Thermobifida halotolerans: one gene and its partner. The protein of the gene in region 1 interacts with the protein of each later gene in a pairwise test. Links are inferred from orthologs where the notes say so. Each region holds a gene or a part of one and is shown on either strand. Other genes may lie near its edges. The genes, in order: leuS and ligA.

Region 1 (3,391 bases):
GCGGACAGGGGCAGCGGCCCGGCCGTGTCGGACTCCAGCACCGCACCCGGCACCGCCGTCCCGACCGCTTCGGCCGGTACCGACGCGCAGGCGGGGGGAACCGGGTGCGCGTCGGTGGACGCGGCTTCGACGGCGGGGCCGCGCGCGTCCCACAGCAGGCCGCCGACGACGGCCGCGGTGCTCACCACGGCGACTCCGCCCAGCGCGGCTGTCCCGCGCAGCAGTGCCCGCCGCCTCGTCTCGCCCATGTACGCCCAGTTCCTCTTCTGCCGTGTCGCGTGGGGTCCTGACGATACGTGTACGGGGCCGCCGCCGCGGCCCCGCCGACGCCGCGGTCGCCGACTAGGCGACCACGATGTTGACCAGTTTGGGTTCGCGCACGACGACCTTGCGGATCTCACGCCCCGCGGTGAAGTTCTGGACCTTCTCCGAGGCCAGGGCCAGCCGCTCCAGTTCCTCGGCGGAGATGTCGGGCGACACCTGCAGCTTGTCGCGGACCTTGCTGGCCACCTGGACCACGCAGGTGACGCTCTCCTGCACCAGCAGCGCGGGGTCGGGCGTGCGCCAGGTGCCCACGGTCACCGAACCGGAGTGGCCGAGCAGTTCCCAGCCCTCCTCGGCGACGTAGGGCGCGAACAGGCCCAGGGTGATCGCGATGACCTCGGCCGCCTCACGCACCGCCGGGTCCCCGGCGCCGGGTCCGGAGTCGATCGCCCGACGGGTGGCGGTGACCAGTTCCATGATGCGGGCGATGGCGACGTTGAACCGCTGGGCCTCGATCGCGTCGGTGACCTTCGCCAGGGTCTGGTGGGTCGTCCGGCGCAGTTCCAGGTCGCCGGCGGCCGGGTCGGTACCCGGTTCGGAGGCCGCCCCGGCCTGGGCCATCACCCGATAGGCGCGGTTGAGGAACTTCAGCGACGCTCCCGGGGAGACGTCGGCCCAGTCGATGTCCTCCTCGGGCGGACCGGCGAAGACCACGGTCAGCCGGACCGCGTCGACACCGTACCGGTCGATCTCCCTGCCCAGGTCCACCCCGTTGCCCAGCGACTTGGACATCGCCTTGCCCTGGTTGATGACCTGGCCCTGGTTGAGCAGCCGGACGAAGGGCTCCGTGAAGGAGAGCATGCCCATGTCGTGGAGCACCTTGGTGAAGAACCGGCTGTACAGCAGGTGCAGGATCGCGTGTTCGACACCGCCGACGTACTGGTCGATCGGCCCCCACTTCTCGACCCTCTCGACGTCGAAGGGGGCGGTGTCCAGGTTGGGCGAGCAGTAGCGCAGGTAGTACCAGGAGGAGTCGACGAAGGTGTCCATGGTGTCGGTGTCCCGCTTGGCGGGGCCGCCGCAGCGGGGGCAGGACACGTTGACCCAGTCGGTGGCCGCGGCCAGCGGGGAGATCCCCTTGGGGGCCAGGTCGGCGCCGCGCATGTTGTCGGGCAGCCGCACCGGCAGGTCCTCGTCGGGAACCGGAACCTCACCGCAGTCGGGGCAGTGGATGATCGGGATCGGGGTGCCCCAGAAGCGCTGCCGGGACAGCAGCCAGTCGCGCAGTCGGTAGTTGACGGCGGCCTTGCCGGTGCCGCGTTCGGCGAGGACCTCGATGATGCGCGGGATGGCCTCGCTCTTGCTCAGGCCGTCGAGCGGGCCGGAGTTGACGAGGACGCCCTCGCCCGGGGTGGCGACGCCGGTCTCGGCGGGGTCGGGCTCGCCGGTGTCGACCACGACCCGCACCGGCAGGTCGAAGGCGCGGGCGAAGTCCAGGTCGCGCTGGTCGTGCGCGGGTACCGCCATGATCGCGCCGTGCCCGTAGTCGGCCAGCACGTAGTCGGCGGCCCACACCGGGATGCGTTCGCCGTTGACCGGGTTGACCGCGTGGCGCCCCAGGAAGACGCCGGTCTTCTCGCGCTCGGTGGACTGGCGCTCGATGTCGCTCAGCTTGCTGACCTGGGCGCGGTAGGCCTCGAACGCCTCACGCCGCTCGGGCGCGCACAGCTCCTCCGCCAGCGGCGCGTCGGCGGCCACCACGAAGAAGGTCGCTCCGTACAGGGTGTCGGGGCGGGTGGTGAAGACGGTGACCGGCTCGTCGCGACCCTCGATCGCGAAGTCGACGTCGGCGCCCTCGGAACGGCCGATCCAGTTGCGCTGCATGGTCAGCACGCGCTCCGGCCAGCCGCCCTCGAGCTGCTTCATGTCGTCCAGCAGCCGCTGGGCGTAGTCGGTGATCTTGAAGTACCACTGGTTGAGCGCGCGGCGCTCGACCTCGGTGCCGCAGCGCTCGCACCTGCCCTGCACGACCTGTTCGTTGGCCAGCACGGTCTGGTCCTGGGGGCACCAGTTGACCAGGCCGTCCTTGCGGTAGGCCAGGCCGCGCTCGAAGAACCGGACGAAGAACCACTGGTTCCACCGGTAGTACTCGGGGTCGCTGGTGTGCAGCCTGCGGGACCAGTCCAGGGAGATGCCGTAGCGCCGGAAGGACTCGGCCTGGGTGTCGATGTTGGCGTAGGTCCACTCGGCGGGGTGGGAGTCGCGTTTGATGGCGGCGTTCTCGGCGGGCAGTCCGAAGGAGTCCCAGCCGATCGGGTGCAGGACGTTCTCGCCGCGCGCGAAGTGGTAGCGCGCGATGACGTCTCCGATCGCGAACGCCTCGGCGTGCCCCATGTGGAGGTCACCCGACGGGTAGGGGAACATGTCGAGCACATAGCGCCGCGGACGGGTGTCGGCCGGGTCCTCGCTGGCCGTGAAGGGGTTCTCCTTCGCCCACCGGGCCTGCCACTTCTCCTGCAGTGCCCGGGCGTCGTAGGAGTCGCTTGTCGTCTGCTCTCCGCTAACCGCTGTCATCGTTGGGTGGTTCCTCTACCGGTCATCGCCCTGGGAAGCAGGTTCCGATCTGGCGACCTGCTGTCGGTGGACCGGCCGCCCCCGAGATGTGGACGCACTTTCGGGCCCGCCGGTCCGGATGTCTGTCTCCCAAGGTTAGCGCGCGACGACGGGCCCGCGGCGCCACCCGTTTCCCGACGGGAGGGGCGAGGCGCCCCGGCAGGCGGGGCCGTCCCACGTAGCGGGGCGTCCGCGACGTCCGGATCCGGCACTTGACCCGCGCGGCCGCGCGGAAACCGACTACCGTGGGACCCATCCAGCGGAAACGCTCCGGCCTCGTGGACGCGCCGTTGTCGACCGTCACGGAAGTGATCCCCTCGGACGGTGTCGGTGCCGGGAGCACTTCGACGGGCGCAGCGGTCCGCGGAGGCTCGGCGCGCAGTCCGAAGGCGCGCACCGGTGGCTTCGCACCGGTGCGCGGCCGTCCCGTCCCTGTGGAGAGACCAAGCGAAATGACCCTGTCCCACCGCTTCCGCACCGCGCTCCGGACGCTTCTCGTCACCGTGACGGTCGT
Region 2 (3,257 bases), 2.4 Mb from region 1 along the record:
CGTTGCCCGTGGGCCGCTGCGCCGCGATGGGTCGCAGCTCACCGATGATGACCATGCACAGCAGAACCCACACGAGCGGCTCGGTGGCGAACACCTGGAGTCGGTCGGCCCCCAGCCAGATCAGGGACACGACGAGGAGAACGCAACCGGCCACCGTGGTACTGGTGAAGTACAACCACAGCGGCGTCCCGACCCGGGGGCCGACATCCCGGGTGTTGTTGGGATCTTTCATGACGTCCTCGGGATGGTTCATGGAACGCGCGGACGGCTGAGTTCCCCTCCCGCCCCCCTCGCGCCCCGCACGGGTTCTGACGCGACCGTCCCGACCATCCCCCGTGGTCGAAAACAGTCGTCAACGGCTTGTACCGCTGTTAGCCAGCTTACGTTGTTCCGTCACCAGGTGTCGCCGGACGCAGACTTTGGGTAAGTCGGTGACCGTGGTGGCCGCCTCCCTCCTCCCCACGGGCGGCACCGACCGGGTGACCTCCTGACCGCGTATCGTATTACCTCACTGGTCAGGTAAAACAGGCCCCCGACGGTTCGGGGGCCGATTTTGTCGCACGGAGGTCGACTCAGGCCCCGTCGGAGCCCTCGGGAACCAGCCGTGCTTTCCTGGCCGGTTCCGGTCCCCGGGTGAGCAGCACCTCGAAGCCCTCCTCGTCGAGGATCGGCACACCGAGTTTGACGGCCTTGTCGTACTTGGTGCCCGGGTTCGCGCCGACCACCACGAAGTCGGTCTTCTTGGAGACCGACCCGGTGACCTTGCCGCCGAGTTCCTGAACGGCCTCCTTGGCGCCGTCCCGGCTGTAGCCCTCCAGCGAACCGGTGACGACCACGGTGACCCCGTCCAGCAGGCGGGGGCCGTCGTCGGCCCCCTCCTCGGCCATGCGGACCCCGGCCGCCCGCCACTTCTCGACGATCTCGCGGTGCCAGTCGACCGCGAACCAGTCGATGATGGAGCGCGCGATGGTCGGCCCGATCCCGTCGACCGCGACGAGTTCCTCCTCGTCGGCCCGGGCGATCGCGTCCATGGAGCGGAAGTGCCGGGCGAGGTCCTCGGCCGCGCGCGGTCCCACGTGCCGGATGGACAACGCGACCAGCACCCGCCACAGCGGACGCTGCTTGGCCGCTTCGAGCTGCTCGAGCAGCTTCTCGACGGTCTTCTTCGGCTCGCCCTTCTGGTTGGCGAAGAAGGTCACCACCTTGGGCTCGCCGGTCTTGGGGTCGATCTTGGGTTCGGCGGTGTCGGGGTCGAGGACGAGGGTCCGGATGGGCAGCAGTTGCTCGACGGTGAGGTCGAACAGGTCGCCCTCGTCGCGCAGCGGCGGCTCGGCCGGCTCCAGCGGCTGGGTCAGGGCGGTGGCCGCCACGTAGCCCAGGGCCTCGATGTCGAGGGCCTTGCGGCCGGCGATGAAGGCCAGGCGTTCGCGCAACTGCCCCTTGCAGTAGCGGGTGTTGGGGCAGCGCAGGTCGACGTCGCCCTCCTTCTGCTGGCCCAGCGGGGTGCCGCACTCCGGGCACTCGGCGGGCATCACGAAGGGCCGTTCGTCCCCGGTGCGCTTGTCCACCACCGGCCCCACGATCTCGGGGATGACGTCCCCGGCCTTGCGCACCACCACGGTGTCGCCGATCAGCACGCCCTTGCGCGCGACCTCCTGGGAGTTGTGCAGGGTGGCGAACTCGACCTCGGATCCGGCGACCCGCACCGGCTCCAGCACCGCGTACGGAGTGACCCGGCCGGTGCGGCCCACGCTGACCCTGATGTCGACCAGTCTGGTGGTGACCTCCTCGGGCGGATACTTGTAGGCGATCGCCCAGCGCGGGGCGCGACTGGTGGAGCCCAGGCGGCGCTGCAGCGAGACGTCGTCGACCTTGACCACGACGCCGTCGATCTCGTAGGCGGGGTCGTGGCGGTGTTCGGCGTAGTGGGCGATGTAGTCGCGGACCCCGTCGAGGTCGGACAGCACCCTGGTGCGGTCGCTGACCGGCAGCCCCCACGCGGCCAGCAGCTCGTAGGACTGCGACTGGCGGGTGATGGTGACCCCGCGGTGCGCGCCGACGCCGTGCACGAGCATGCTCAGCGGCCGGGACGCGGTGACGCGGGGGTCCTTCTGCCGCAGCGATCCGGCCGCGGCGTTGCGGGGATTGGCGAACGGGGGCTTGCCCTCGTCGGCGAGCCGGGCGTTGAGCTCCTCGAAGGCCTCGCCGGGCAGGAACACCTCGCCGCGCACCTCCAGCAGTTCGGGCGCGGGGTGCCGGGACTCGTCCAGGCGGACCGGGACGGCGTCGATGGTGCGGACGTTGAGGGTGATGTCCTCGCCGACCCGGCCGTCCCCCCGGGTGGCGGCGCGCACCAGGCGCCCCTTCTCGTACACCAGGTCCACGGCCAGGCCGTCGATCTTGAGTTCGCACAGGAACGCCTCGACCGGAACCTCGGCGCCGACCCGCTGCGCCCACGCCGTCAACTGCTCCTCGTCGAACGCGTTGTCCAGGCTCTGCATCCGCTCCAGGTGCTCGACCGGGGCGAACTCGTTGCTGATGGGCGCGCCGACCTTCTGGGTGGGCGAGTCCGGGGTGACCAGCGACGGGTACCGGGCCTCCAGTTCCCGAAGCTGGAGCATGAGCCGGTCGTACTCGGCGTCGGAGATGACCGGCGAGCCGAGGTAGTAGCGGTAGCTGTGGTCGTCGAGGTCCTGACTCAGCCGCGCGTGGAGTTCCCGCACGTCGGCGGGGACGTCGTCGGCGAAGGTCGGGTCTGGTGCGCTCACGCACGCGTCCTTTCGTTCACTGCCGGGTCCGCGGCTCCTCCCGCAGCACCCGCGCGGCCTCGCGGCACAGGTCGAGCGCGGCGCGGGCGTGGCGCGGAGACGCTCCGGCCAGCCCGCACACGGGGGTGATGACCACGTCGCGGGTTGCCTGCTCGGGTTCGAAGCCGATCCGGTGCCACAGTTCACGTACTGGTTCGACAGTATCGACCGGCTGTGACAGTCCGGTGTCCACGGCGGGGACCACGCCGAGCAGGAGCCCCACCCCGGACTCCACCGCCACCCCGACGGACTCGTCGGACTCGCGGGTCAGCCGGGTGGCGTCCAGGCTGAGGGCGCGTGCCCCGGAGCGGCGCAGCAGGTCGACGGGGACCTGAGGGGCGCAGCAGTGCGCCGCGGGGACGGCGCCCGCGCCGGTGACCGCGGCGAACAGGGCGCGCAGCCGCTCCTCGACGACGACCCGGTCCACCGCGCGCAGCCGACCGTAGCCGC

Evidence for each region.
Region 2: the proteins of leuS (region 1) and ligA interact in binary tests that used the Escherichia coli proteins (3 or more experiments, as listed by UniProt). The link is inferred for Thermobifida halotolerans from one-to-one orthologs.

What each region holds. Positions count from the first base shown.
Region 1 is NZ_CP063196.1:2,988,616-2,992,006, forward strand. The notes cover bases 91-3,167. They hold leuS (leucine--tRNA ligase), read right to left. Parts: upstream 2,839-3,167; coding sequence 343-2,838; downstream 91-342. Other genes in these bases: NI17_RS13390 (hypothetical protein), read right to left, coding at 91-248. Also shown: more of NI17_RS13390, read right to left, coding at 1-90; NI17_RS13400 (DUF6406 domain-containing protein), read left to right, coding at 3,330-3,391.
Region 2 is NZ_CP063196.1:5,423,517-5,426,773, reverse strand. What follows is about bases 171-3,113. They hold ligA (NAD-dependent DNA ligase LigA), read right to left. Parts: upstream 2,769-3,113; coding sequence 573-2,768; downstream 171-572. Other genes in these bases: NI17_RS23975 (methionine synthase), read right to left, coding at 2,785-3,113; NI17_RS23985 (putative bifunctional diguanylate cyclase/phosphodiesterase), read right to left, coding at 171-232. In the rest of the region: more of NI17_RS23985, read right to left, coding at 1-170; more of NI17_RS23975, read right to left, coding at 3,114-3,257. UniProt on the Escherichia coli protein: DNA ligase that catalyzes the formation of phosphodiester linkages between 5'-phosphoryl and 3'-hydroxyl groups in double-stranded DNA using NAD as a coenzyme and as the energy source for the reaction.